One region of the Lichenihabitans psoromatis genome, then DNA from elsewhere that is predicted to be linked to it. Evidence: riboswitches for the same ligand, from Rfam matches in the RefSeq annotation. Region 1 holds a riboswitch; the other holds the start of a gene.
What was found. A riboswitch is a leader RNA that binds a small molecule or an ion and turns the genes downstream of it on or off. The one in region 1 is predicted to bind cobalamin.
Positions count from the first base shown of each region.

Region 2: linked by a shared signal. The riboswitch ahead of EY713_RS08270 (ABC transporter substrate-binding protein) and the one ahead of EY713_RS14740 (DUF1636 family protein) in region 1 are both predicted to bind cobalamin.

Region 1 is NZ_CP036515.1:3,174,755-3,189,249, reverse strand. It holds gene EY713_RS14795 (cobalt-precorrin-5B (C(1))-methyltransferase) at 1-895, shown strand, start outside; gene cobM (precorrin-4 C(11)-methyltransferase) at 900-1,661, opposite strand; gene EY713_RS14785 (cobalamin biosynthesis protein) at 1,658-2,059, opposite strand; gene cbiE (precorrin-6y C5,15-methyltransferase (decarboxylating) subunit CbiE) at 2,056-3,267, opposite strand; gene EY713_RS14775 (cobalt-precorrin-6A reductase) at 3,279-4,040, shown strand; gene cobJ (precorrin-3B C(17)-methyltransferase) at 4,022-4,786, opposite strand; gene EY713_RS14765 (precorrin-2 C(20)-methyltransferase) at 4,783-5,523, opposite strand; gene EY713_RS14760 (precorrin-8X methylmutase) at 5,520-6,092, opposite strand; gene cobG (precorrin-3B synthase) at 6,146-7,465, opposite strand; gene cobN (cobaltochelatase subunit CobN) at 7,756-11,064, opposite strand; gene cobW (cobalamin biosynthesis protein CobW) at 11,074-12,126, opposite strand; gene EY713_RS14740 (DUF1636 family protein) at 12,123-12,554, opposite strand; cobalamin riboswitch at 12,679-12,897, opposite strand; gene EY713_RS14735 (GFA family protein) at 12,919-13,332, opposite strand; gene EY713_RS14730 (ArsR/SmtB family transcription factor) at 13,558-13,875, shown strand; gene apaG (Co2+/Mg2+ efflux protein ApaG) at 13,872-14,264, opposite strand; gene metZ (O-succinylhomoserine sulfhydrylase) at 14,372-14,495, opposite strand, start outside.
Region 2 is NZ_CP036515.1:1,781,023-1,795,517, reverse strand. It holds gene EY713_RS08310 (ABC transporter permease) at 1-180, shown strand, start outside; gene EY713_RS08305 (acetamidase/formamidase family protein) at 256-1,176, shown strand; gene EY713_RS08300 (putative bifunctional diguanylate cyclase/phosphodiesterase) at 1,572-3,749, shown strand; gene kaiC (circadian clock protein KaiC) at 3,752-5,515, shown strand; gene EY713_RS08290 (circadian clock KaiB family protein) at 5,512-5,877, shown strand; gene pucL (factor-independent urate hydroxylase) at 6,027-6,863, shown strand; gene EY713_RS08280 (ABC transporter ATP-binding protein) at 6,874-7,683, opposite strand; gene EY713_RS08275 (FecCD family ABC transporter permease) at 7,680-8,717, opposite strand; gene EY713_RS08270 (ABC transporter substrate-binding protein) at 8,717-9,751, opposite strand; cobalamin riboswitch at 10,031-10,255, opposite strand; gene EY713_RS08265 (hypothetical protein) at 10,485-10,676, opposite strand; cobalamin riboswitch at 10,949-11,144, shown strand; gene EY713_RS08260 (HoxN/HupN/NixA family nickel/cobalt transporter) at 11,236-12,312, shown strand; gene EY713_RS08255 (hypothetical protein) at 12,464-12,817, shown strand; gene EY713_RS08250 (copper chaperone PCu(A)C) at 12,987-13,529, shown strand; gene EY713_RS08245 (PepSY-associated TM helix domain-containing protein) at 13,544-14,495, shown strand, end outside.

The DNA.
Region 1 (14,495 bases):
CAAGGATGCGGGGGATGATCCCGATGTCACTCATGGTGCCGTCATACTGGCTACAGTCCGGCTTGCAAGCGAAGGCAGCGGAATCCTGTTTCGCGCGGGCCCTGGGGTGGGCATCGTGACGCGGCCCGGCCTGGCGCTGGGGATCGGCGAACCCGCCATCAACCCGGTGCCCCGCGCCATGATCCGCGCGGCGATCGACGAAGCGGCGACCGCGTTCGACGGCCCGCGGGATGTCGATGTCGAAATCTCGATACCGGGCGGCGAAAAGCTGGCGGAGCGGACCTTGAACGGTCGTCTCGGGATCGTCGGAGGATTGTCGATCCTCGGCACGACCGGCATCGTCATTCCCTATTCCTGCGCGGCCTGGATCGATAGCATCCATCGTGGCATCGACGTAGCGCGCGCCCTTGGCTTGCCCCATGTCGCGGGCGCGACCGGCGACACCTCGGAAAAGGCCATTCAGGCTCATTACGCACTGTCCGACCCCGCCTTGATCGACATGGGGGATTTCGTCGGCGGCATGTTGAAGTATCTCCGCCGCCATCCGGTTCCCCGCGTCACGATCGCGGGCGGCGTGGCCAAGATCAGCAAACTTGGCCAGGGCCTCCTCGATCTTCATTCGAAACGCGGCGAGGTCGACCGGACCTGGTTGAGCGATAAGGCGGTCAGCATCGGCGCCACGCAGGATGACGTTACGCTAATCAGGGAGGTCAACACCATCGCTCAAGCCTTTGATGTGATGCAGCAACGCGGGATCGATCTTGGGCGACCCGTCGCCACCTCGGCCTGGGAGACGGCCGCCGCGACACTCGGTCCGGGCATCGATCTCGATATCGTGTTGATCGACCGCGACGGTCGCGTCGTCGGCGAAAGCGGCTGCCGCACCACTGCCTGACAGCTCAGGCCATGCCGCCGCGAAAACGCCGGTGATAATCGGCATCGTAGAGTGCACTCGCGCGAAAATCCGCCGAGCCGAGAACCGGACCGACCAAGATGAGTGCCGTGCGCTCGACCGGATCGGCCGCCACCGCCGCGCCCAGGCTCGACAAGGTGCCACGAAACACGCGCTCATCCGGCCACGATGCGCGGACCACGACCGCAGCGGGACAATCCACGCCGTAAAAGGGGATCAGCTCAGCCAGCACCACATCGAGTTTGTGGATCGACAGATGGATCGCCAGCGTGGCTCCCGTGGCCGCATAGGCGCTGAGCTGTTCGCGCTGCGGCATCGCCGACGCACGGCCGCCGGTTCGGGTCAGGACGACCGATTGGGTGAGGGCCGGCAAGGTCAATTCAGTGCAAAGCGCTGCCGCGGCCGCCGCGAAGGACGGGACGCCCGGCGTGACCGTGTATGGAATTCCGAGTCGGTCGAGGAGCCGGATCTGTTCGCCGAGCGCGCTCCAAATCGACAGGTCGCCCGATTGGAGGCGGGCGACGTCCTGCCCAGCCGCGTGAGCGCGTCGGAACTCCGCCTCGATCCCCTCCAGGCTGAGCGGCGCCGTATCGACGATGCGGGTGCCGGGCGCACAGTGATCCAGCAAGGCCGCCGGGATCAACGATCCGGCATAGAGGCAGACCGGCGAGCTTGCGATGAGGTCGCGCCCCCGGATCGTGATGAGGTCGGGCGCACCGGGGCCAGCCCCGATGAAGTGAACCGTCATGGCGTGTCCTCCGGCGGCGCCGCGATGGCGCAGGTCGCTCCCTCGGCGGCGATCCGCTTGACCAGCAAGGTCGCGCCTAGCCCTGCCCCGGCAAGCGCGCTTGCCTCGGAAACCGATGCGACACCGAACCGGGCCTCGGCAGCGGGCGAACGCGTCGCGACACCCGGCATTGCGTCCCGCAACAAGTCGCGCGACAGGAATGCGAGCGTGAGGCCAAGGCGCTCGGCCGCCTTGACGAGTCCTGCCTCGTGGCGTTTGTCTTCGATCGTGTAAAGCGCCATCCCGCATGCGGCATAGCGCGCCGGCAGAGCCGCACGCGCTTGTTCGACGAGCCGCGTGATGGCGTCGTCCGCACAACCGGCGCGGCACCCGACCCCGATCGCAACCAGGCGGGTCATGGCTTGACCCAGACCCATTGGGTGACCGGCATGGCGGCGCGCCAGCCATGGAAGCGCCCGACCGGATCGGCTTGAGCGATGTTGACGGTCACGAGATCGCCGCCATGCGCCGCGAAGGCGGCTCCGAGCAGCATCTGGCCCTCGAGCGTGACCACATTGGCGACCAGCCGACCGCCGGGGGCGAGCGCGCCCAAGCAAAAGTCGAGCAGTGCAGGCGATGTCACGCCGCCGCCGATGAAGATCGCATCGGGCCGGGGAAGATCCTGCAGTCCGTCAGGTGCACGTGCCTCGACGACGCGCAGATCGGCCAGCCAGAACGATGCCGCGTTGCGGGCGACACGAGAGGCGCGAACCGGATCGGACTCGATCGCAACGGTGCGATTGTCGGGACACGACAGCATCCATTCGATGCCGACCGATCCCGATCCGGCTCCGACGTCCCACAACAGACCGCCCGGCTGAGGCGCAAGAGCCGATAGCGTGAGGGCCCGGATGCGTGACTTGGTGATCTGGCCATCATGCTCGAACCAGTCGTCGGGAAGGCCCGGCGTTATCGGCGGCACCCGTGCCGTCGCGTCGGCCAAAACTTCGACCGCGACGACATTCAACGGATCGACACGGTCGAGGCAGACGTCTCGTGCGAGCGCGGAGGTGATCCGCTCGCGCGGTCCGCCCATCGCTTCGAGCACGGTCAGGCGCGACAGCCCGAACCCGCGTGCCACGAGTAAAGCTGCAAGCGCCGCCGGGGTCGTCTCGTCCCACGACAGCGCCAAGATGAGCTTGCCGGGACGCAAAAACGGCACGATCCGTTGCAGCGGGCGACCGTGCAGCGTCACCAGTCCACAATCCTGAAGCGCCCAACCGAGGCGGGCTGCCGCCAGACTGAAGCTCGAGGCATGCGGCAGGCACGTCATGTCGCCCGGATCGACATGCCGGGCCAGAACGGAGCCAATCCCGTAGTGAAACGGATCACCACTGGCCAGGACGCAAACGGGGCTGCCGCGCCGCGCCAGAATGGCCGGAAAGGTTGCCTCGATCGGCGAGCCCCACGGCAGGTGTGTGCCCGGCGTGTCGCCCACCAAAGCGAGGTGCCGACGGCCGCCGACGACCAGCTCGGCTTGCATCACGGCGCGTCGTGCGGCAGACGACAGCCCATCAAGGCCATCCTCGCCGATGCCGACCAGCGTCAGCCAAGGAGCCGGCTTCATCGGATGACCCCGTGCAACACCAACCGCTGCGACTTCTGATCCTCGGCGGCAGCAGCGAAGCTAGCGCGCTGGCGCGTGCGCTTGCGGGCAGAAGTGACGTCGCACCGATCTTGTCCTTGGCGGGTCGGACGCTGACGCCCCTGCTCCCGCCCATTCCGCATCGGATCGGCGGCTTCGGCGGCATTGAGGGACTGGTCAACTATCTGCGCCACACCCGCATCGACGCCATGATCGATGCCACGCACCCCTTCGCGGCGCGTATGTCGGCCCATGCGGCGGCAGCATCGGGATTGTCCGGAATCCCGCTCGCGACCTTCACGCGCCGGCCCTGGCGACCCGAGCCGACCGACCGTTGGACGACCGTCACCAGCTTGGACGAGGCCGCATTGTCGCTGGGCTCGACGCAAAAACGCGTGTTCGTCACCAGCGGCCGGCTCGGCCTCGCAGCCTTTCTGGCTGCGCCACAGCACCATTACCTGATCCGCACAATCGACCCGCCCGCCCCCGCCGATATGCCGCCCGACCATCGCGTGATTCTGGCGCGGGGACCTTTCCCGGTGGACCAGGAAATCGACCTGCTGCACGCCGAGCGGATCGACGTGCTGGTCACGAAGAACAGCGGCGGCGGCGCAAGTTTCGACAAGCTTCTGGCGGCCCGCGCCCTGGCGCTCCCGGTCATCCTGATCGCCCCCCCAAGCCGGGAGAGCGGCCTCGTCCTGCACGATCTCGCCGCCGTGCTGGCCTGGATCGAGGCTCAACGCGGCACGCCGTAATGACGCGGCGTGAGCAGCCATGCCGAACCGTCGGGGCGCGAGACGAGCCGTGTCTCGCTCGATCCGATCAGCACCAGCGTGCTCATGTCGGCAAGGCTGGCGTCAGCCTGCTCGAGCGTCGTGATGACGATCCGCTCGTCGGGTCGACCCACCGCGCGCGCGAAGGCGACCGGTGTGTCGCTGTTCTTGAGATCGCGCAGCAGCGCGAACGCGTCCGCGAGTTGCGTCGGCCGCGCCTTCGAGGCCGGATTATAAAGCGCCAGCACGAAGTCGCCGTTGGCCACGGCCCGCAGCCGCTTCTCGATGATGGCCCAGGGCTTGAGATTATCCGAGAGCGACATGACACAGAAATCATGGCCGAGCGGGGCACCGAGCCGAGCTGCGGCAGCCTGCATGGCCGACACGCCCGGAGCGACCCGAATGTCGAGCCCGCGCCAGTCAGGCGCTCCCGCCTCGATCGCCTCGAACACGGCCGCCGCCATGGCAAAGACGCCGGGATCGCCGCCCGAGACGACCGCGACGTGCCGCCCTGAGGCGGCCAGCGCCAAAGCGTGTCGCGCCCGGTCGAGTTCGACCCGATTGTCGGACGCGTGACGCATCAGGCCGGGCCGGTCGGCGACACGCGCCAAATAAGGTTCATAACCGATGAGATCGGTCGCCTCGCCGAGCAGCCTCGAGGCCTCGGGCGTCAGCCAGTCGGCCGGTCCCGGCCCGAGGCCGATGACGGCGAGCGATCCACCCGTCATGGCCGCCGCCCCTGCCCGGGCACGAGCACGATGGCGAAATAGGGCGCGTGATCGTCGGTCTTCTCCCGCAGGGGGAGGATCATCTGACCCTCCATCGTGCCACGCTCGACATAGATGGCCCGATCGAGCAAGCCGACCGCATCCAGCGCGGCGCGGACTTTCGGCAGGTTCTGCCCAAGCTTCATGATCACAATCGCATCGCTCGCGGTCATCCGCTCGCGCAAGGCTCCGGCTGCCAGCGTGCCGGGCAGCACGGTCAGCACGTCGTCGCCCCAGGTCATCGGTTCGCCGGCGGCCGTCCAGCACCCGGACATGCCGGTCACCCCTGGCACGATCTCGACCGGAAAACGCTCTCTCAACCGACTGTAGAGATGCATGAACGACCCATAAAACAGCGGGTCGCCCTCGCAGAGTAGCACCACATCCTGTCCGGCCGCGAGGTCGACCGCGAGAAGATCGGCTGCGTCGGCATAGAACGCGCCGAGCAGCGACACGTAATCGTCTCCGTCGAACGGCATCTCGGTCGTGACCGGATAGTGGAGCGGAAGCTCGCGAACGCCGTGCGACAGCCATGGGGTCGCGATCGTGCGGGCGATGCCGCACCGTCCCGCTTTGGCGAAGTAGGCCACTACGGTCGCGCGCTGCAGATAACGCATCGCCTTGACGGTCACGAGCTCCGGGTCGCCGGGGCCGAGCCCGATGCCGAATAGCCGCCCCGCGCGTGAAAGGCTGGTCATTCGGTTGCGCTCGAGAGGGCATTCACCGCCCCCGCCGCCATCGCGCTGCCACCCTTACGACCCCTGACGATCATGGCTGGCACGCGGCCATCTTGAAACAGGGCATCTTTCGATTCGGCGGCTCCAACGAAGCCGACCGGCATCCCAACCACGACGGCCGGCGCGCCGACGCCGTCATCCAGCAATTCGAGGAGGCGGAACAGAGCGGTCGGAGCATTGCCGATCACCACGACCGATCCCGGCAGATGCTCGCGCCAAAGCTCCATGGCGGCGGCCGTCCGTGTAGTTCCGAGATCCTGCGCCAGAGCCAGGACGCGCGGATCGCGCAAGGTGCAGATCACCGCATTGCCGGCCGGCAGCCGCGCGCGCGTCACGCCATCGGCCACCATATGGGCGTCGCAGAGCACGGGCGCCCCCTGACGCAAGGCCGCGATGCCGCAATCCACCGCGCCGGGTGAAAACAGGATGTCGTTGACGGCTTCCACGATGCCGCAGGCGTGAATGATCCGAACCGCGACCCGCTCTTCCGTCGGCGAGAAGCGAGTGAGGTCGGTCTCGTTGCGGATCATGGCGAACGAGCGGCGATAAATCTCCGCGCCATCGCGGATATAATCATAGGTGGTCAGAACGCTTGCTCCCGGAGCCTTGAGGATGCTGCGTATCCCACGGATTGTGCCCGGTCGACCATGATCGCGAGCATGTCGCCGCGGGTCAGCCCTTGCGTTTCCGGTCGGTCGCCCGCTTTGCCGTCGCGCACGAGATCATAGATGCCCTCCCTCCCGACCAAGGTCATCGCCGCGGCCTCCGGATAGGCGCAGCCCTTGGCGCATCCCGAGACGTGCAGCAGGGTGCCGGAGCCTGGCATGATCAGCGCGGCAGCCAGGATTCCGGCATCCTCCTGCACCGGCGTCGTGGCGCGGAGACAGGCGGGGGCGCCGGAACAGGCGGCGACCCGCAGGCGCGGATCGGCCGGATCGACGATAAGGCCCGAGGCCCCACCGAACTCTCCTCTAACGCTCGCCCAGATCCGGTCCGCCTCCGCTTCGTCCAGCCCCGGAACCAGCAGGGTGCGCCAGGGCGTCGCACGGATCGGGCCGCTGGCGACCGCGGATGCGAAAGCCGCCAGGCCACCGGCCTCCAATCGACCGAACGGCGGCGCGACCCCGACCCACGACGAGGCGGCTCGCCGCCCCACTCCGATCGGCAGGTGCTCGGGGCGCTCCCGAGCCGGAATGTCCGCCCGGGAGACGCCCGCATGCGCCAAGATGGTCTTGGCACCGCAACGCGCGACGAGATCACGCATGCGGTGAGGCTCGAGCTGAAAAACGGCGCAGAGTTCGAGAAACGCGGCCGCCAGCGCCTGAGCGGTCGGTACGACCGCATCGGCCAAACAGGAGCCGACGACGTCACCGCCATCGAGCCGAATCGCGAAGCGAACCTCATTCGGTCCGACCATCGCCTCGAACCCGACATCGACCGGCCGATCGGCAACGGAGAGATAGCCCCCGTCATCGACGCTCCACGCGAATTTCGGCGGCAGGCGCCAGAGCGCGGGATCCGACGCCAGTCGATTTTCCAGCGCTGTGACGATTGCGCGAATGTCGACCAGCGCATCGGGATCGTGACCCGCCAGCGGGCTCGCGATGACGTTGCGGACGGCCTCGCCGTCCGGTGTCGCATCGAGGAGATTCAGGGCATCGAGACAGGACACCAGCTGATCGACCCCTGCAGGCTGCACGCCCCGGAGCTGCAGATTGCCACGTCCGGTGATGTTGATGATGCCGTTCCCGAATCGCCGCGAGAGGTCCGCGACCGCCAAACATTGCGAGGCCGAAAGCCCGGCGGCGCGTGGCTTGAGACGGACCAGGAGGCCGTCACCGGCCATCATCGGCCGCAACGCGCCCGGACACCAGCCGACCCGCATCCCGCCGAGCCCGCTCACGCGCCTCCCGGTGTCCTCTGCTTTGGTAGGGAGCCCGCTCACGCGCCTCCCGGTGTCCTCTGTTGTGGGAGGGAGCCCGCTCACGCGCCTCCCGGTGTCCTCTGTTGTGGGAGGGAGCCCGCTCACGCGCCTCCCGGTGTCCTCTGCTTTGGTAGGGAGCCCGCTCACGCGCCTCCCGGTGTCCTCTGTTGTGGGAGGGAGCCCGCTCACGCGCCTCCCGGTGTCCTCTGTTGTGGGAGGGAGCCCGCTCACGCGCCTCCCGGTGTCCTCTGTTGTGGGAGGGAGCCCGCTCACGCGCCTCCCTCCAGCATCTCGGCCAAAATGCTGGCGACGGAATTGCGGCGAGAGGTCCAGAACTGCCGGTCGATCGCCTGTGTGAAGCGCTCCGCGATGGCGCGGGCCGCCAACGGATTGCTGTCGCACAGGAAATCCCGCACGGCTTCGTCGCCTAACGTCGCTTCGAAGAGAAGATCGAAATGCCGGCTCGGCACGACGTCTGTCGTCGCCGCAAAGGCAAAGAGATTATCGACCGTTTCGGCAATCTCCGCCGCTCCGCGATGGCCGTGCCGCATCTGTCCGGCGATCCAGCGTGGATTGCCGGCGCGCCCGCGCACCGTCCGCGCGATCTCTTCGGCAAGGCTACGCACCGCTTGCCGTCCAGGCACACTCGTATCGGCTTGATAGAGCGCGGGCGTATTGCCGAGCGCGGAGGCGGCTGCCGCGAAGCCCCCCTGATGGTCAGCATAGGTGGCCGCATCGAGCAGATCGGCGCCCGGCTGGTCCTGCACATGGAGATAAACATCGGCCGAGCCCACCTGCGCCCGGAAAGCAGCGCTCGCCTCGACACCCTCGCCCGCCCCATAGGCATGCGAGGTCGCGGCCAAATAGGCTTCGCCAAGCTCGCTTCGGTTCTCCCAGGCGCCTGCCGCGATCGTGCGGGCGATGCCGACGCCATATTGCCCCGGCGCGGCGCCGAACACACGCGGCGGAAGCGCGCCGTCCGGCCCCGCGCACGCCGCCGCCACAAGGGCATTGTCGTCCGCCGTCTCATCCAGCATCGAGACCGCGCGGCTCGCGGCATCGAACAACGCGATTTGCTCGGGAAAGGTGTCGCGGAACAGCCCGGAAATCCGCAAGGTCACGTCCACCCGCGGCCAGTCGAGGAGCGCAGACGGAAGAATATCGTAGCCGAGAACGCGGCTCGACGCCGGATCCCAGCGTGGACGCACGCCGATCAGCGCGAAAGCCTGCCCGAGATCGTCGCCGCCCGTCCGCATCGTGGCGCTGCCCCAAAGGTCGAGCACCAAGCTGCGCGGCCAGTCGCCGTGATCCTGCGCGTATCGCGTCATGACCTCGCTCGCCAGCGCCTTACCGAGATCATAGGCCGTCCGGGTCGGCACGGCACGGGGATCGACCGTGAACAGGTTGCGGCCCGTCGGCAGCACGTCGAGCCGCCCACGCGAGGGCGCTCCGGCCGGACCGGGCGGGACGAACGCGCCATCCAGCGCCGTCAGAAGGCCGGCACATTCAGCCGGCCCGCAGCCCTCTGCGCCTTCAATGACGGCGGCCGGGTTTCGACCGAAGACGTGGAGACCGTCGCCGATCCGCATCTCCTTGATGTCACAGAGCCAAGCGTCGAGCGCCGCCAGGGTCGCATCCGGGTCGGCCGTCGCGTCGAGGCCGCAGTCGGTCGCGACGCCACTCTCGGCGGCTTTGTCCAGAATGAGCTTGGCCAGCACCTTTGCGCGTCGCTGATCGAGCGTGACGGCTTGAGCGTATTCGTCGAACAGGGCTTCCAGATCCAGCGTCACCCCGTGATGACCGGCCTCCATCAGCGGCGGCGTCAGATGCCCGATCGTGACCGCCGCGATACGCCTTTTCGCCTGCGCGGCCTCGCCCGGATTATTGACGATGAACGGATAGACGACCGGCACCGGGCCGAGCACGACTTCCGGTCCGCAGGACTGGCTCAGCGCGACAGCTTTGCCGGGCAGCCATTCGAGCGTGCCATGCGTCCCGAGATGGATCATCGCATCGATTTGCTCGACGACCCTCAGCCAAAGATAGAACGCCACATAGGCGTGGCACGGCGGCAGCGCGGTGTCGTGATAATCGGTCCGCCGGTTGTGTGGCGCACCGCGATCGGGCTGCACCGCGAGCAGGAACGTGCCCGAGCGCAGCATCGGAAAAGCAAACTGCCCGTCGTTAACGACCGGATCGTCACCCGGATCGCCCCAGGCGGCCATGACCGAGGCGGCAAAAGCGGGCGGCAGGCTCTCGAAGAGAAGACGGTAGTCCGCCAGCGACAGAACCGGCGCGCGATCACCCGCCGTGAGTTGCCGCATCACCGAGGCGGAATCCGGCATCGCCCCGATCGAGAAACCTGCCTCGCGCAGGTGATCGGCGATCGTCAGGACGCTGGCGGGCGTATCGAGACCAAGCGCGTAACCGGTGCGGCCGTCGCGGCCCGGATAATCCGAGATCACACAGCCGATTCGGCGCGCGTGGCGCGGTTTGCGAGCGAGTTTGGCCCAGGCTATCGCGAGGTCGGCCGCATGCGCGATCCGGTCGGGTTCGGCGCGATGGACGATCCGCGTGAATTCGAGATCGGACCGACGATCCGCATCGGCCTTGAACGAGATCGCCCCTGCGATGATGCGACCATCCACCTCCGGCAGCACGACGTTCATGGCGAGATCGGCGGCCCCAAGACCGCGTGTCGAGGCCGACCATTGTTCGGCGGTCGCGCCCGCTAGCATGACCTGCAGCACCGGAACCTTGGCCCGATCTGTGATGGCGGCCCGCTGACCGGACCGCGCCGAAAACGCGGTGGTGTTGAGGATGACCTGCGGCGGATCAAATTGCAGCGCGGCGCGGATCGCATCTTTGCTGTCCGGATCCTTGAGGCTGGTGGCGAACAGGCTCGTGACCCGCGCGCCGCGCGCCGCGAGCGCATCGGCCAGAGCCTCGATCGGCGCCGTATCGGCGGCCAGCAAAGCCGAGCGGTAGAACAGGATCAGGGCATGGGGCGCCGTGTCGGAAGCGGCCCGACATCCCGCCTCGAACAGCCCCGCATGCGGGACCGGCTTGGGCTCGTCCCACGCCATCGCGTGACCGGCGCGCGACGCCATGAACCGCAAGGCTTGCCCAATATTGGCCGAACCACCGGATTGGAAATAGGCCCAGAGCCGTCGGAGATCGTCCTGCGGCAGCGTCGAGGCCTTGTCGAGGCGCAGATCCTCACGGCCGTCGCCAGGCACCACGGCGAGGTGAAAGCCGTAGCGCCGCGCCGCCGCGCCGAGCTCTTCGACACCGTAACGCCAATAGTCGAGCCCGCCGAGCAAGCGAACCAGAACGAAACGCGCATACGGCGCGAGTGTCTCGACGAAGAGATCGACCGAATAGGGATGTTTGAGCCGCGCCAGATTGGCGACCCGAAGACTCGGCATTTGGCCGTCTATGGCGTCGAACGCCGCTGCAGACACGGCAAGATCGCTGTCTGTAAACGACAGGACGACGAGATCGGCCGGGCTCAGGGCCAGATCGATCGCGGCCGCCTCATCGTCGAGCGTGCGTTCCTGGGTTTGCAGCAGATGCATGGTCGGCCGTTAGGCTGCCTCCGCCGTTAGGGCCGAGAGATCCGCCTCGATGGCCGCACGGTCGATGCCCTTTTGGCCGATGACAACCAGGCGCCCCTGCCGAACCTCGCCCGCCCGCCAAGGCCTGTCGAATTGCTGGCGGAACCGCGTGCCAACACCCTGCACCAAGAGCCGCATCGGCTTGCCGCGCAGATCGAGAAAACCCTTGATCCGCAGCACATCATGCTTGGCCGCGACCTCTGCGAGGCGGGCCAGCAGACCCTCCGGGTCGCTCAGCGCCGGCACCGCCAGCACGAAGCTATCGAAATCGTCGTGGTCGTGGCCTTCTTCCGCATCGTGATGCGAGGGCCGCGCCGCGAGATCGTCCTCGGCCTTGGCGTCGAGCCCGAGCAGGATCGCGGCTTCGAGCATGCCGTCCTGCGTCGCCACAACCTTGACGGCACGCGGAATGGTGGCGGCGATCTCGGCTTTCACGCGGCCGAGGTCCTCGGCACTCACCAGATCGGTCTTGTTCAGCACGATCAGGTCGGCGCAGAGAAGTTGATCCTCGTAGACCTCCTCGAGCGGATTATCGTGATCCACAGACGCATCGGCGGCCCGTTGCGCCGCGAGCTTTTCGGGATCGTCGGCGAAGCGGCCGGCCGCAACGGCGGCGGCATCGACGACCGCCACGACGCCATCAACCGTCAGACGCGCCCGGATCCCCGGCCAATCGAAGGCTTTGACGAGCGGCTTCGGCAAGGCCAAACCGGATGTCTCGACGATGATGTGATCGGGGCGCGGCGTCAGCGCCAACAGGGCTTCGATAGCGGGCACGAAGTCGTCAGCGACCGTGCAGCAGATGCAGCCATTGGCGAGTTCGACGATGTTTTCCTCCGGGCAGGACTCGATCCCACAGGAGCGTAGGATGTCCCCATCGACCCCGACGTCGCCAAATTCGTTGATGACCAGCGCCAGACGGCGACCGCCGGCGTTTTCCAGAATATGGCGGATGAGGGTCGTCTTCCCGGCACCCAGAAAGCCCGTCACGACCGTAACCGGAACCTTGGCGAGCAATGTCATACGAGGGTCTTTCCTGTTTCGGACGCGGGAGTGGGCGGCAGACGGGCCACGACGCCCTTCTTGATGGCATCGACCCGCAGCTTCCACGGGATCAGTCCATCCGGGGCGGCCGCATAAAGCTTGAGCGCGTCGAGGATGATCGGCGCGGCGGTTTCGGCCGGCAGATCGCCGTAGATGTAGGTCCACTTGCCGGGCGCCGCGAAACTCACCGTGCAGGGCCGCTTGCAGACGCTGAGGCATTCCACCGGCACGAGGTCGACGCGGGCATCCTCGCTCGTCGCGTCGGAGAGGGCGCGGAAGAGGCGCGCACCGGCGCGGTCCTCCATCGGCAGGCTGGGCTCGCCTTCGGCCCGGCATGTCGTGCAAACCATCACCCGCACAGGAGCGGATGCGGCGTCGTGATCGGGGATCGTCGGTGTCGGCTCCACCCAGTTCTCCTCACGCCATCACGGCGCGTTCAGACGGGTGGTGCGCTCCAGCAGAAATGCCGGATCATCGGGTCGAAAGCATACGGCTCGACCGAACAGCCTCCAGGACACCCCGCCCGGCGCGCGCTTCTTGTGACCTGAGGCAGGTTTCCTGGCTCGCGGATACGAACGCTTCGACGTCGCCTTCCCGGGCCGCTCGCGCGGAACCCAGTGGCTCTGATGACGCCGAAACTTTCCGCCTACAGTTGCGGGGGCAGCTGCGGTCTTGGGCCGAGGCCCGCACCGCATTCCCTAGGCCTGTTGCCAGGCCATCCCTTGCGGGACCTTTGGACAGGCTTGTGGTAGCGGGTCGTGGGCGAGCGTGTCAATCGCAAGCCGGAACCGCAGCGGAGTGGAGAGCCGCGACCGGCTCATAGTCCGCCTTTTGTTCACAGAAGATATGTCGCCCCTCCACCAGAGCATTGGGTCGATCGAGGCTGCCGGCCGATATGCTGATGTGGGATCGAGCCGTCGGCTCCCAGAATAATTGCGCGCCGCAGCCCGAACAAAAGCCGCGCCGCGCGGACGGCGAGGATCGATACCATTTCAGCTTGCGGGTTTCACGCAGCTCCAGCGCATCGGGCGCGCAAGCCGTATAGGCTCCATCGTGAGTGTTGGCCCGTTGGCACATGATGCAATGGCAGACCGTCACGGGACGCAGCGGTCCGTGGATGGCGAAGCGGACGCCGCCGCAAAGACAGCTTCCGGTTGTCAAAGAGGGGACGGTCTGAACAGACATGTGGAAGCTCCGGGATTGACCGAAACCTTATATTCCCAATATTCTAGAACTATCAAACCAATCGAGGGCACGTGCAGTGTTTCGTCTGTTCGATCGTTCATCCATCGGTCTGTGGCGGGGCCCATTGCACAGGCTGATCTTGACCATCACCGATCAGACCAACACGCGGCACCCACGCGTCGATAGACGGGCAGCCGCCGCTCCATCCTCGCTTAAAGGATGTTGATGAGCCTCGAACCGTCTCAAAAACCACTCGCTTTTCAGGAAGCGGCCCGCTGCCTTGCCGAACTCGGCCATCCGCACCGGCTGCAGATCTTCAACCTGCTGGTCAAAGCAGGCGAGACGGGCCATTCCGTCGGCGAGATCCAGGATCGGATCGGGATTCCGAAATCGACGCTGTCGCATCATCTCGCGCAGTTGATCGGCATCGGACTGGTCATGCAGACCCGGGAAGGGCGCAGTCTTCGCTGCCGCATCGAGGTCGAGCGCGCGCGACTGATCCAGCAGTTCATCAATGCGTGTTGCGAAGGCCTATCGGCCTAGTTCAACACCCGCTTGGCCTGCGGACTGTCGAGCGAGAAGGGCGGGATCGCGACCGGAAAGGTGTGATCGGCGTCGTCGACCATATGGTAGGTCCCGGTCATGATGCCGCTTGGCGTCGTCAACGGACAGCCCGATGTGTAGCGAAACGACTCGCCGGGTTCGAGAACCGGCTGTTCCCCCACGACTCCCAGTCCCTGCACTTCCTCGACATGGCCGTTTGCATCGGTGATCTGCCAGTAGCGGGACAGCAGCTGAACCCGCAGCCGACTCATATTGGCGATCTCGATCGTATAAGCCCAGAAATAGCGGTCGTTCTTCGGGTCGGACCGGTCCGCCAGATATTCGGGGAAGACCGAGACCTGAATGTCGTGCGTTACTGCCGTATACATGCCGAAGCTCCGCCCAAAGCCGTATCGTGCCGACCGACCTTACTAGAGGACGCGCCGCAAAAAAATGGCTTCGAGCGTTCTTTTGCGAGCGGCGTTCACCGTGATGGTCAATCGGCGTGGTCGAGCGCCCGGCCGATGTCTTCGAGCAAATCATGCACGTCCTCGAGCCCGACCGACAACCGCAGCATGGCGTCGTTGATCCCGAGACCCGCGCGCACCTCGGCGCTGAGA
Region 2 (14,495 bases), 1.4 Mb from region 1:
GTCGGCGAGTTCATGTCGTCGTCGGTCGGCCTGGGCCATGCGATTTTCCAGGCCGGCTCGCTCTACGCGATCCCCAAGGTGTTCGCGTCGTTGGTGGGCACCATCGCGCTCGCGCTTTTGCTAACCTTCATGGTCGGCAAGGTCGAACATGCTTTGACGCCGTGGCGTCGCGCCGGCTAGCGCGCGCGCTCCACGTCAATCGCTCGACAGCATCATCGTGCCGCCCAAAGGCCACGAGATCGGAACGGAGGACACATGACCCAACGCATCAGCAAGCAAGGCACCATCAAATACGCGCTTTCGGGCGACGATGACTTCGTGGCTCACGTCGAGCCAGGCGAAACCGTCACGATCGAATGTGTCATCAACATCGGTGATGGCGTGATCAAACATGTTGGACAGCAACTCACGGAAGTCGATGTGACCTTCCCGTTCGTGAATGGCGCGACGGGCCCGATCGAGGTCGTCGGCGCGATGCCGGGCGACATGCTGAAGGTCGAAATTCTGCATATGGAACTCGACACGCTCGGGTATTCCTCGCTTTGGCCAGGCCATGGCATGTTCCCGGATTGGGTCCGGCGCAAGGAATTCGGGATCCAGACCCGTGTGGTCGATGTTCTTGACGGCGTCGTCCATTGGACCGACACGGTCAGGCTTCCTTGCAAACCGATGGCCGGCGTGATCGGTGTCGCTCCGATTCATGGTGCCGTGCTCACGGTGGACAACGGCACGCATGGGGGCAACCTCGACGTCCAGGAGATCACGACCGGCAGCATCATCATGCTCCGCGTCGAAAAACCAGGGGCGCATTTCTTTATCGGCGATTGTCATGCGCTCCAGGGCGATGGCGAGGCGGTCGGCATGGGCGCGATCGAGATCGGCTCGAACGTCACGCTCAGGATCACGATCGAAAAGGCTCCCAAACGGCTCGGACATCCGCGTATCGAGACCGCGACGCATCTTTGCACCCTCGGCTGTGCCCGCCCCCTGGAGGACGCCATGCGGATCGCCTTCCAGGAGATGATCTACTGGCTCAACGATGAATGGAATATCCCGGAGCCCGACGGATACCTGCTTCTCGCGCAGATCGCAGAGGCGCGCTGTACCCAGATGGTCAACCCAAAGTATACTTATATTTGTAAAGTATCAAAGGCGATCCTGGCTCAGTTCACCTGAAACTGCGACCCGGGGTCGACATCGCGATCACGTGGCCGCCGCAGTGATGTTGCGTGTCGGTCATAGCCTTAGAACGGAGAGAGGTGGACATCACGACGCGCTTCGGCAGATCTGGTTGTCAGGACGCGGGTGCGCCTGGCAAAGCCTTAAGGTTCAGCTTAAGGTAGGCTGGTGCTTTCGAGCGAATGGCGCTAACATATATTATATATTGTGTGAGATTTTAGCCATGACGGCGATGTGAGAGTGCGGTCCGCTCACGTGCTGGAGATTTAAGCCTATGATAGATCGATCATTGCGGACGTGATGAGGACCTCAGCAGTTATCGTCGGATTCTCGACGCGACGCTCCACATCGTCCGCCTCGTCGTCCTCCGCCCCGTCATCGGCCGCCGCTTCATGAGGGAGCCTGCCCCACCCCCTCTCTATCAGGCTCTCGATGGTGTCTCCTGGCCTGTTCTCGTCACGGCGATGGTTCAAGGCGAGCATGTCATCTCCTATGCAAACGCAGCCTTCAGCGCCATGTGCGGCCATCCGATCGCGGATCTCGTCGGCCGCGACGATGCTGTCCTCGACGGCTTAAAGACCGATCGGAGCGTCAAGGCGGACATGCAGGCCGTCCTCACGGAAGGCCGAGGCATCCGCCGCACGATTGTGACCACTCGAAAAGACGGGACGCCTTATCGAACCGACGTCTCGATCGACCCTATCCGAGATGCCTCGGGGCGGGTGACGCATCTCATCAGTATCTATCGGCCGACGGACGTGACCGGTGATCCCGCTGCAACAATTGGAGAGGTCGACACAAACCTCCCAAGCGTCGCGGAGCATCTTCCGGGATACATCTATCGCTTGATCATGCGAAGCGATGGGACAATCGATACCGTCTATCGCAGCGCGTCTGTCGCTCAGATGCTTGGAATTGATAACAGCCAAGTCATGCGAACCTTCGACAATCTTGTCCACCCGGACGATCACGACGCGGTCTATGCCGCAATCCGCAAGTCAGCAGCCGGCATGTCCGTCTTTCGGGAAGAGTTCAGGCTCGTCGCTTCCAACGGTACTCTGCATTGGCTTCGCAGTAGGGCGATGCCACGCCGCACGCCCAACGGCGAAATCGTATGGGACGGCATCGCGATCGAGTCCAGCGCCGAGGAACGGTGGGAGAGCGAGATCGCGAACCAAGCGTCTCGTGATCCGCTCACGGGCTTGCTGACCCGCGCGGCGTGGCTGCAAGCGCTCGAGTCGGAACTGACGGCAGAGAGGTCTGAATCCGCGACTTGCGCTGTGATTTGTAGCGACATTTCGGCCTTCAGTGCGCTCAATGAACGGCTCGGCCAGATCGCCGGCGATACGATCCTGCGCGAAACCGCGAAGCGACTTGCCAAACTCGCCGCCTCGATCGGTGGTGTCGCGGCCCGTCTTGGTGGCGACGAATTCGCGATCATGATCCCCGACTGCGCCGACCAAGAGTCTTTGTCGCTCTGCGTCGGCTCGTTGCGCGAGGCGTTCGCGCAACCGATGCAGATCGGGACGGAGTGGCTGACGGTTCTGACCTGCATCGGTGCGACCTTCCACCAGCGGCTCGAGACCGAGACGATGGCCGACAAAGGGATCGCCAGCGAAGTCATGACCCAGGCCGAACTCGCGCTTCGCTGGGCCAAGCAATCCGGCCGAAACACCCCGATGCTCTATTCACCCGAGCAGGACGATCGTCACCGCAACGAGGCCGTCCTGGCGCGCTCGCTCGAACATGCGATCGCCAACGACGAACTTGAGCTCCATTACCAGCCGCTCGTCGAGCTTGCGTCCGGCCGGATCGTATCTGCCGAAGCTCTGGTGCGATGGAAGCACCCGACGCTCGGGATGCAACGACCGGATCGGTTCATTCCGCTTGCCGAGACATCGGGCTTGATTGTGCCGCTCGGCCGATGGGTTCTCGAACAAGCCTTTCGCCAGCATCGGCTCTGGACGAGTGCCGGGTTGGCGCCCCCACCCGTGGCCGTGAACGTGTCCGGCAATCAATTGATCGAGCCGGGATTCGTCGCCCTCGTCGCAGAGGCTCTTGAAAGCCAAGGGGCAAATGCCGCGAATTTCGAAATCGATTTGACCGAAGGGTTGTTGGTCGAGCCTTCGCCGCAGATCATGGCGTCGCTTCACGCCTTGCGGACCATGGGATTCACGATCGCGATCGACGATTTCGGCAGCGGGCATGCCACTTTCCGCTACCTGCGCGATTTTCCCGTCGATAAGCTCAAAATCGATCAGATCTTCGTCCGGAAGCTCGTGCTGGAATCAACCGATGCCTTGATCATCCGGGCGATCATTTCCTTGGCGCGGAGCATGGGAATAGCGTTGGTTGCGGAGGGTATCGAAACCGACATGCAGCGCGCATTTCTGCAGCAAGAGGGATGCGCCGTCGGGCAGGGATATCTGTTCAGTATGCCGCTTGTCGCCGAAGATTTTACGTGGATGCTAGCCCATAACGTGAGACTTCCAATGCGAGGCCCCGTGGAGCAAGCGTTGCCCGGATCACCAACGGGACCGGACGCCGTCACGGGAGCGCAACTAGGATGAAGATGACGGCATCGGATCATGGAACCGTAGAGGCGCGCGGCAGGGCGATCTCGAAAGTCGCGACGGGCATTGCCGGGTTCGACGAAATCAGCGGTGGCGGCTTACCGAAGAACCGGTTGACGGCTGTTGTCGGGAGTGCCGGTGCCGGCAAGACCGTGTTTGCACTCCAGACCCTTAAAAATCGCCTTGCCGACCGCGGCGAGCCGTGCATCTTCGTGACCTTCGAGGAGCCGATCGATCGCATCCGCAGCAACGTCGCCTCCTTCGATTGGGACGTCGATACGCTCGAGTCCAACCAATTTCATTTTATCGATGCCCGCATTCCCGACGACGCGGTCGTGACGGGTGCGTTCGATCTCGCGGGCCTGCTTGCCGGTCTCAGCGCGTTGATCGTCGAGACCGGTGCGCGAAACGTCGTCTTCGACGGCATCGACATGCTGCTCAGCAGCCTGAAGGATGAGCGGCTGGAGCGGCAAGAATTGCTGCGCCTCGATAGCTGGATCAAGCGGTCGGAGATTTCAGCGATCGTGACCGTGAAGATCTTCGGGGCTGGAGACCGGGACCAGATCCGCGCCGACTTTCTACAATATATGACCGACTGCCTCGTCATCATGGCCGAGATCGTCACCGAGACCGGATCCTCGCGCACGATTCGCATCGCTAAATTTCGTGGGTCCGGTTTTTCGGGTAATCCGGTTCCGGTCGTGATCGGCGCGTCTGGGATCGACGTCATCGCGTTCAAGGGCATACGGGTCGGCTACCCCACCTATACAGGCCGCGTATCCTCCGGAGTTCCGCGGCTCGACGCCCTGCTCAACGGCGGCTATCTCCGTGGGAGCAGTACCCTGATTTCGGGCTCACCCGGAACCTCGAAGACCAGCCTCGGCGTCACATTCGCCTTCGCGGCCTGCGAGCGCGGCGAGCATGCGGTCGTGATCAGCTTTGACGAGAGCGGGGCACAGATCGTCGCCAATATGCTGTCGATCGGCATGAACCTCACGCCGCATATCGAGTCCGGGTTGCTGACCATCGTATCGTTTCTCTCGTCCGGGCGCAGCCCAGAGGAGCATTTTGTCGCGATCCGCAACGTGCTGGCGACGCGTCATCCGAAGTGCCTCGTGATCGATCCCATCTCCGCGCTGATGAAAGCCGATTACCCGTTCTCCGCAATGATCTGCGAGAGCTTGCTCGATCTCGCCAAATCCCAAGAAATTTCCGTCGTCTGCATCTCGCTGCTCGATCAGGTGAGCGGCACCACTGAGTTGTCGGCAAGCCAAATTTCGACGATCGCCGACACGTGGCTGCACGTGTCTTATGTGGCGCGCGACGGCGAACGCAACCGTGCTTTGACGATCGTCAAATCGCGAGGGACCGGACATTCGAACCAGGTTCGTGAATTGGTGCTCGACGCGTCGGGGATCGATCTGGTCGAGGTCTATGTCGCGGAGGGAGAGGTGCTGATGGGCAGCGCTCGAGCCCAGAAGGAAGTCGCCGTCAAGCGGCTCCACGTTCTCGAACAGATCGCCGCGGAGCGTGCGCGTCTCTCGCTCGATCGGCAGATTTCGGAGGCCCGCGCCCATGTCGAGGCCGCGAACCTCGAACTGGGCTGGAAACAGAAGGAGGTGGACCTGTTGATCGCGTCAGAACAGAGCCGCCTCGAAACCAGCCGAGTCGACGCGATCGATCGATTGAGCCTCCGCCGGGGCGACGATGACGGACCGGTCACCGAAGGCGGAACCACCATCGTTCCCGTGAACCCGAGATGACGGTCGAACCCGCCGACATGCCCGACCGTCGCGAAAAGGTGCCCGGCGAAGGCCGTCCCGAGACGCTGGCACGCTTGACCCTCTACGTTGCACGAGCGACGCCGAATTCTCAGCGCGCGGAGATCAATCTCGCGCGCGTGATGGACGTTCTGCAGGGCCAACTGCTTGTACCGTCGCTCGACATCGTCGATGTGTTCTCGCAACCCAAGCGGGCGCTCACGGCCGGTGTCGTGGTAACGCCGACCCTCATCGGCGTGAACGCGCATCAACGGATCGTGTTGATGGGCGATCTGGCCGATCATCTCCACTTATTGGGCGTCATTCGCGATCTTTGTCTGAAAGACGCCGCGCCGCCAGGGTAGCCGAAAGAGCGCGATGCGGATGCTGGCGCAGATCATGCGAGTCAGCCCTGAGCGCGTTCTCGGATGCTGCTCATTGAGTTCTACTGGTCCGACCTTCCACGCACGGCGAGACGAGGGGAGGGTCGCGGCCCCATCTCTTGGAGAAACCCATGCAGCTTTTGGACAGCACCTACGGCAAAGGCCGCGTCCGCGTCATGCGGCTGTCGGGCGATGGCGACCATCGCGAGGTTCGCGAACTCACGATCCAAGCCATGCTGACCGGCAATATCGCGCCGGCCTATGTCGAGGCCGACAACACCACCACCGTGTCGACTGATACGATCAAGAACGTCGTCAATGTGGTGGCGCGCGAGCAACTCGAGGCGGGTCCGGAAGTCTTCTGCCGTGCCGTGGCCGTGCGCCTTCTTGAACAATATCCCGGCATGACCGGCTCCACGGTCTCGGCTCGGGAAATCCGCTGGACCCGCCTGACGGTGGATGGCGCCCCGCATCCACATGCTTTCACGCTGGAGGCCAACGGCCAGGGCACCGCCAGCGTCGTCATGGATCGCAACGGCGATCACGTCACATCCGGGCTTTCGGGTTTCACCTTTCTCAAGGCGACCGCCTCGGGGTGGTCGAACTACGTGAAAGACACCTACACGACGCTGCCCGAAACGCAGGACCGCATCCTTGCCACCAGCATGGACGCAACATGGCGCTGGTCACGCGATCCCAGCGATTTCGCGACCGCCAATGCCCGCGTCGTCGCGGCTTTTATGCGCGTCTTTGCGACGACATACAGCCATAGCGCGCAAGACAGCATGTATCGCATGGCTTGCGCGGCGCTCGAGGACGTGCCCGAGATCGAGAGCATCCGGATGGCTTGCCCGAACAAGCATTACCTGCCGGTCAACCTCGGTGCATTTGGGCTGGATAACCCCAATCGCGTGTTCACCTCGACCGACGAGCCCCATGGGCAAATCGAGTGCACCGTCGGCCGGTAAGGCGGTTTCGCTAGAGGCTCGATTCGTCGAAGGCAACACCCCGATCGCGCAAGCGGGCGGGCCTCGCAAATTGCACGAGCGGCTTGCCGTGACGCGCCGAAGGCGCGACATGCGCCTCGACGCCGAACACATCCCGGATCATATCGGCCGTGATGATCGCGTCCGGCTTACCGGCGCACACCACGCGGCCGCCTTTGAGCACGACGATCGTGTCGCAGAACATCGCCGCGAGATTGAGGTCGTGCAGCGCCACGATGCTGGTGGCAGGCAGATCGGCGACAAGCGACAGGATCTCGAGCTGGTGCTGCACGTCCAGATGGTTGGTCGGCTCGTCGAGCAGCAATTCGGTCGGTGTCTGAGCCAGCGCCCGCGCAATCTGAACCCGCTGGCGCTCGCCGCCCGAGAGGGTCGTCCAGGGCTGATTGCGACGGCCGTCCATATCGACGTGGACCAGCGCCGCCTCGATCGCCGCCCTGTCGATGTCCGTCATCGGGGAGAGGGGTCCCCGATGCGGCGTGCGGCCGAGCCGAACCACATCGAGGACGGTGACCTGAGCATCGGTGGTGGCCTGTTGCTCCACGAGGGCGACCCGCCGGGCGATGTCGCCATGCGACAGGGCCGTCACGTCGACCTCGCCCAAGGTGATGACGCCGCTGGCGACCTTGCGAAGGCGGCATATCAATCGAAGCAGGCTCGACTTGCCCGATCCGTTCGGTCCGACGAGGCCGAGCATCGAGCCGGGCGCGACGTCCAGTGTGACATCATCAACGATGATCTTGCCCGACACGATCCAGCGGACATTCCTGGCCGCGATGCTCACGCCGACACCCTCGACCGATAGAGAATGAACGCAAAGGCGGGCGCACCGAACAGGGCCGTGACGACGCCGATCGGCAAGACCTGCTGCGGGATGATGATCCGGGAGATGATATCGGCCAGCACCATGAAGATCGCCCCGATCATGACCGAGGCCGGCAACAGGCGCGCATGGCTCGGCCCGACGAGGAAACGGGCCGCGTGCGGGATGACGAGTCCGACGAAACCGATCGACCCGACGAGGCTGACCATGGTGGCGGTCATCAGCGCCGTGAGACCGAACAAGACCACGCGGACGCGGGTGACCGGAATGCCGAGCGAGGCGGCCGCATCCACCCCGAACGTGAAGGCATCGAGCGCGCGTGCGTGGACGGTGCAGATGATGAGGCCCGCCACGGCGACGGGAGCCGCCAGATACACATCCGGCCAGCGAACGCCTCCGAGACTGCCCAGGAGCCAGAACATGACGCCGCGCGCCTGTTCGGCACTCGCCGAGGTGGTGACGATATAGGACGTGAGGGCATTGAAGAGCTGCGATCCAGCGACCCCGGCCAGGATAATTCGATCGCCGCCCCCGCCGGAGCCCGCCGCCAGGATCGCGACGAGCATGACGGCCAATACGGCGCCGAGGAACGCGCCGCCCGACAACGAAAGAAGGCCACCGCCGAAGCCGACGATCAGCACCACGACGGCCCCGGTGGACGCGCCGGCCGAAATCCCCAGCACGAAAGGCTCGGCCAGAGGATTGCGGAGCAGAGCCTGGAGAATCGCACCGCAGAGCGCGAGTGACGCGCCGCAGGATGCTGCCACCAGCGCGCGGCTGAACCGATAATCCCAGATGATGCCTTCTTGAATGGGGCTGAGCGGAAATGCGGTCCCGAACAACTTGTTGCTCACGGCCCCGAGCGTCGTGCCCAGCGGGATCTTCATTTCGCCGATCGACACCGCAACAGCGATGACGCCCAGAAGCGCTACGGCCGCCACAACCAAGAGCCCGACGCGGCTTGCCCATGTATCGGTAATGATCCGCGGGTCTATCACTGAGGCTGGCCGAGCGCCTTGATGCCGTCAGCCAACGCTTCGAGACCATCGATGGTCCGCATCGAGGGGTTCATCGACATCGCATCCAAGACGACGAAACGCTTGTTGCGCACGGCGTCGAGATGGCTCACGACCGGATCGGTCCCGAGGAACTTCAGCTTGACGTCCAAAGCATCGGCCGGAAAGCGGCGACGATCCATTCGAGCGATGACGATCACCCGAGGGTCGGCCGCCACAATGCTTTCCCAACTGGCCAGCGGCCATTCATCCTCCGTCGTGATGACGTTCCGGACGCCGAGCGCCTGCATCATGAAGGCGGGAGCACCGTTCTTGCCGGCCACGAAGGCGTCGCCTTTCACGTCCTTGCTGGAAAACCAGAACACGATCGGCACGGCTTTGGCGTTGCTGCCCGATGCCGTCGCCACAGCAGCGGCCTCGCGCTTTTTGAGGTCGGCGATCAGCGCGTCGCCCCGGTCGCTGATATCGAAGATCGCGGCCAGTTCGTGGATCTCCTGATAGACGAGTTGCATCGTGAACAATTGCTTGCGGACGCCGTCGCCGCCCGTCGTGTTATCTTTTTCGACGCAATCGGCGGGCGACACATAGGCCAGGATCTTCAAGTCCGAGAATTGTTCGCGCTTGCCGACGCTGCCGTTTGGGCCGATGTGCCACTCATATTGTGCGGCGACGAAATCGGGCTGCTGCGCCACGACGGCCTCGAAACTCGGATCGTTATCGGCCAGACGTTTGATCTTGGCATTATCGGCCTCGTAGGCTTTGAGCACAGGCCCGAACCAGACCGCCGTCCCAACGATTTTGTCGGCTAGACCGAGCGCAAGCAGCGTTTCGGTCGTGCTCTGGCCGATCGAAACGACCCGCTGCGGGGCCTTGTCGACCGTCAAGGTCGAGCCGCAATTCTTGATCGTCAGGGGATAGATCGTGGCTGCTGCAGCCGGAAACGATGCCCCTCCAACGATGGCATAGGCAAGTGATCCGAAAACAGCGAACCGCAATCGTCGTTGATTGAACAAGGCCATGATCCTTACTTTTTTGGGCGCCAACAAGCCGCACGGCGCGAGCCAGCAAGGCCGCGACCGCTGGGGTCGAACGAGGGGTGAGACAAGACAGAGAGCGGGATCTTCGCCGGCGTCGCGGCACGCGACGCACGATCGGCCGGTCTGCTACGGCGTCAGCGAAACGCGCCCATCAAACGCGAGGCGGTGGCGCAATCTCTACGGATTGGGGTCGAAGAAGGCGGCGTCGAAGCTGCATCGCAATCGCTCCTGCGTCCGGACAACCCCGCCCGGATGATGGATTTCACTGCGACGGCAGGTCTCCTGGCTCGCGGATCTTGGCTGTTCGACCTGCCTTCCCGCTTGCGCCGGTGACGGAGCTTGCAGTGGCATGATGTGATGACACATCACCAAGGGCGTCGAGCGATCCGCCGACAGTTGCGGGGGCAGCCATGGATTTGGCGCGAGCCTCACCATGTTCCCTTTTAATCCCTCTCGGGAACCGTCAAGCTTGATCATAGCTGTCCGTTCGATCATCGGTCAATCGGGCGGCTCGAAGCAGAAGGCACCGCATCGCAGCCGAAAGTGAAGTCGCCGCGATAGTTATATTATAACATTTTTGGACACAAGGGGGACTTCACAGAGCGATCGTTGGTTCGCACACTGAATGACGCGCTCACCCTGGCCGGTCGGCTTCACGCCTCGCCGGACCGTTACCGTGCCATCGGATCGGAATGCTGTCGATCGTGGCTCAACGCCTCAGCAGGGCAATCACGGCATCGAAAATCGTGAAGCCCGCGACCGGAGCCAAAAGCAACATCAGCAGATTGAAGAAAATCAGCCAGATCACGATCTTTTCCTGGCGCTTGGTGATGCGGACTTTCCGCGGCTTGGGTTCCCACGGTCCCGGATGGGGAAACTGGTTCTGAAAGTCGACGAACAAGGGTGACCTCCCACCGTGCGCCTGATCAGATGCCCGATCCCGGCATCGTCCGGCAGGAGCTCACTGTCGAGGAATCAGACATCCTCTGCCTGCTCCCGCAATTTAGAACCAACATCGGTTGAAACGACAGGGACTCGTCGTCGCAGGAGCCCGGACGATGTCGCGCGATCGACCGAACCGCGCGCATCACTGACGAACGGTGCTGCAAAAGCACTGCCCACATCGCAACGACACGCGTGTCGGAAAGAGGCTTGACCCGAACGCGACAGGCTCGTCAAATTGAAGCTGATGGTGCCCGCGAGGGATTAAAAGGGAACGTGGTGCGGGCGGTAACGCCTTTGCCGCGGCTGCCCCCGCAACTGTAAGCGACGAGCTTCCTTCACAATGCCACTGGGCTGCATGGACCCGGGAAGGCGAAGGCTGCAACGACCCGCGAGCCAGGAGACCTGCCATCTTGGACGTCAAAGCAGAATCGCCGGGCGGGGTGTCCTGGTGTGCGAACCCCAATGTCATGGGGCCAGTTTGCGATGACTTGCAACGTCACAAGGCAGCATCATCCATGTTAAATCGAATCAGGCAACTCCTCGACGAGAGCAGCCCCGATCTTAAAGGGCGTCTCATCGCGATCTATGTCGTCCTCGCCATCCTCAACGTTGGAGCTTGGATCTGGGCCTTTATCGCCTTCCATGACAATCCGACCCTGTTGGGTGTGGCACTGGTGATCTACGGGCTCGGTCTCCGCCACGCGGTCGACGCGGATCACATCGCAGCGATCGACAACGTCACCCGCAAACTCATGCAGGATAACCAGCGACCGGTGTCGGTCGGCTTCTTCTTCGCCATGGGTCACTCGGCCATCGTGGTCATCGTGGCGGCTCTCGTCGCGGTCGCGACCGGGGCGCTGGCGAGCTTCCAATCGTTTCAGGCGGTCGGCGGCACGATCAGCACCAGCATATCGGCGCTTTTCCTCCTCATCATCGCGGCAATGAACATCGTCATCTTCGCCTCCATCTACCGGAGCTATAGGCGCGTCCGAGCCGGAGGCGTCTATGTCGAAGAGGATCTCGACATCTTGTTGGGCAATCGGGGCTTCCTGGCTCGAATCTTCCGTCCAGCCTTCAAGCTGGTGACCAAAAGCTGGCACATGTTCCCGCTGGGATTCCTGTTCGGACTCGGTTTTGACACGGCGACCGAAGTCGCGATGTTCGGCGTCTCGGCGGCTCAAGCCGCCAAGGGCGTCCCGCTCACCGCCATTATGGTGTTTCCCGTACTTTTCGCGGCAGGTATGTCGCTGATCGATACCACCGATGGCGTGATGATGCTTGGCGCCTACAACTGGGCTTTCGTGAAACCCATGCGGAAGCTCTATTACAACATGACGATCACGCTCGTCTCCGTGATGGTTGCGTTGCTGATCGGCGGCATCGAGGCACTCGGATTGATCGGCGACAAGCTCGACCTGAAGGGCACATTCTGGGACGGCATCGGCGCGCTTAACGACAACTTCAACAATCTCGGTTTCGTCATTATCGGCATCTTTATCGCGGCCTGGGTCGTGTCTTACGCGGTCTACAAGATGAAGCGACTGGACGAGTTCGATGTCGCCCTCTCGCCGAAGCCTAGTCACCAGTCGTGACCGCCGGCGCGGCACCAGTACCATCAAAGGTCGCCGCGCCGTGGTCGTTGCTTCGTGAGACAAAGCGTCCAAGGTGCAGCCGGAGGATTGTCTTGACAGGTCACCTTCTCTGGTTGCGTCTAGGCGTGTGACAGCCTTCCGAAGCTCATCGATGCGGCACGCGATTGCCGCACTTTTGATGATCGTCCTGACGCTTGCCGGCGTCGGACGAGCGCTGGCGGCTCCCTCCGATCTGATGCCGTCCTTCGGGTCCATCCCCGGCGTCGCAATGCCGATCTGCCACGCGGACGGCGGCGGTTCATCATCGAACCCGAGCGACCCGACGCATCACGACTGCTGCGATCAATGCGCTTTGTCGGCGCCGATCCTGACCTCCAGCGCCCCATGTCCGACCATCGTCACACCCGCCAGCCATGCCGTTCTCCGCTCGGCCGTCGTGTCCTGGGCGGCCCGTCTAGCGCGTGCGCGCTCGCCCCGCCAACCGCAGGGGCCTCCGTCCGCGTGACCTGAGACACGCCAACGGTTTTCTTTTCTGTCCGCACCATCACCCGGCCGCTTCTCGAGCAGCATCGGAACACTCGCGTCGCGTCGCGGCTCGTGTCCGGTGACATCGCTCGACGCAGCGTCTGCGCTTCGGCGACCGGGTTGGTGTCGGGTAACTCAGGACATCTCCCATGCATAAGGTTCACGCGGCCGGCTTCGCTGTGCTCGCATCTCTGTCCCTGCTCTCCAGCGCGCCCGCTTCGGCGCATGACGTGAAAGTCGGCGATCTCGTCATCGAACACCCTTGGGCTCGTGCGACGCCCGGTGGCGCGCAAGTCGCCGGCGGCTATCTCACGATCATCAACACGGGCACTGTCGCCGATCGCTTGACCGGCGGGTCGCTCGAGGCCGCGACCACGGCCGAGTTTCACCAGATGTCGACGACCGACGGCATCATGACCATGCGCCCGACCGGCCCACTCGACATCCCGCCCGGTGGCCGCCTGACCCTCGATCCGTCGTCGAAACACATCATGTTCCTCGGCCTGAAAAAAGGCCTGAAAAAAGGCGAGACGATCGGGGGCACTCTGGTGTTCGACCATGCCGGGACGGTGACGGTGAGCTTCGATGTCGAGGGCATGGGCGCCAAGGGACCGTCGCAGACGCCATCTGTGCAACCGAGCACGAAGGCCGGTCATGCAGGGCAATCGATGCCCGGCATGGACATGGACTGAGGGGGAGGAAGCCCGTGTCCAAGACCTTGTCGCTCGACGCCGTGCCGGCGTCCGCTCCCCGCTCGTCGCTCTATCGAGCGATCTGGCGCTGGCATTTCTACGCCGGACTGCTGAGCGTCCCGTTCATGATCCTGCTGGCCGTGACCGGCTCGCTTTATCTCTTCAAAAGCGAGATCAATCACACGGCTTTCGCCTATCGCAATGTGGTGAAAGCGGAGGCGACGCCGATGCAGCCGCCGAGCCGCCTTGTCGACAAAGCGTTGGCGGCTGTCCCTGCAACACAGCTGAAATCCTACGCGGAACCCGCCAGCCCAACCGCGTCGGCCCTCGTCACGCTCAAGGGAGATGCGGGTAAGACCCTCGTCTACATCAACCCCTATACGGGCGAGATCCTCGATACGGTGAGTGCCAACAACGAGTTCATGTTCGTGACTCGCAAGCTTCATAGCCTCGTTTATTTCGGCACTTACGCGAGTTACGTCATCGAGGCGGTCGCCGGCTTCGCTCTGGTCCTGGTGGTGACAGGCTTCTATCTCTGGTGGCCACGCCGCCAATCTGGCGGCGTCATGACGGTGCGTGGCACCCCGCAGAAGCGCATTTGGTGGCGGGACGTGCATGCGGTCACGGGCGCCTTTGCGGGCGTCGTGATCTTCTTCCTTGCCTTCACCGGCATGCCCTGGTCGAAGTTCTGGGGCACCCACATGCAGGATTATGCCTCGCAGGCGGGGATGAATTATCCGCCGGCGCTCTGGGACGACGTGCCGTCCTCGAGCATCCCGATGAGCGAAGCGACGACCAAGCCCGGCTGGGTGATGCAGACGGCGCCCGTGCCGGCCTCGACGCCGACGAAGACGCCCCCGATCGGTCTCGATCAGGCCGTCGCCAACGCTCATGACCTCGGCATCATGCGCGGGTTCGAGATGTCGGTCCCGGGCGACGAGACCGGGGTCTACACGGCCGCGATCT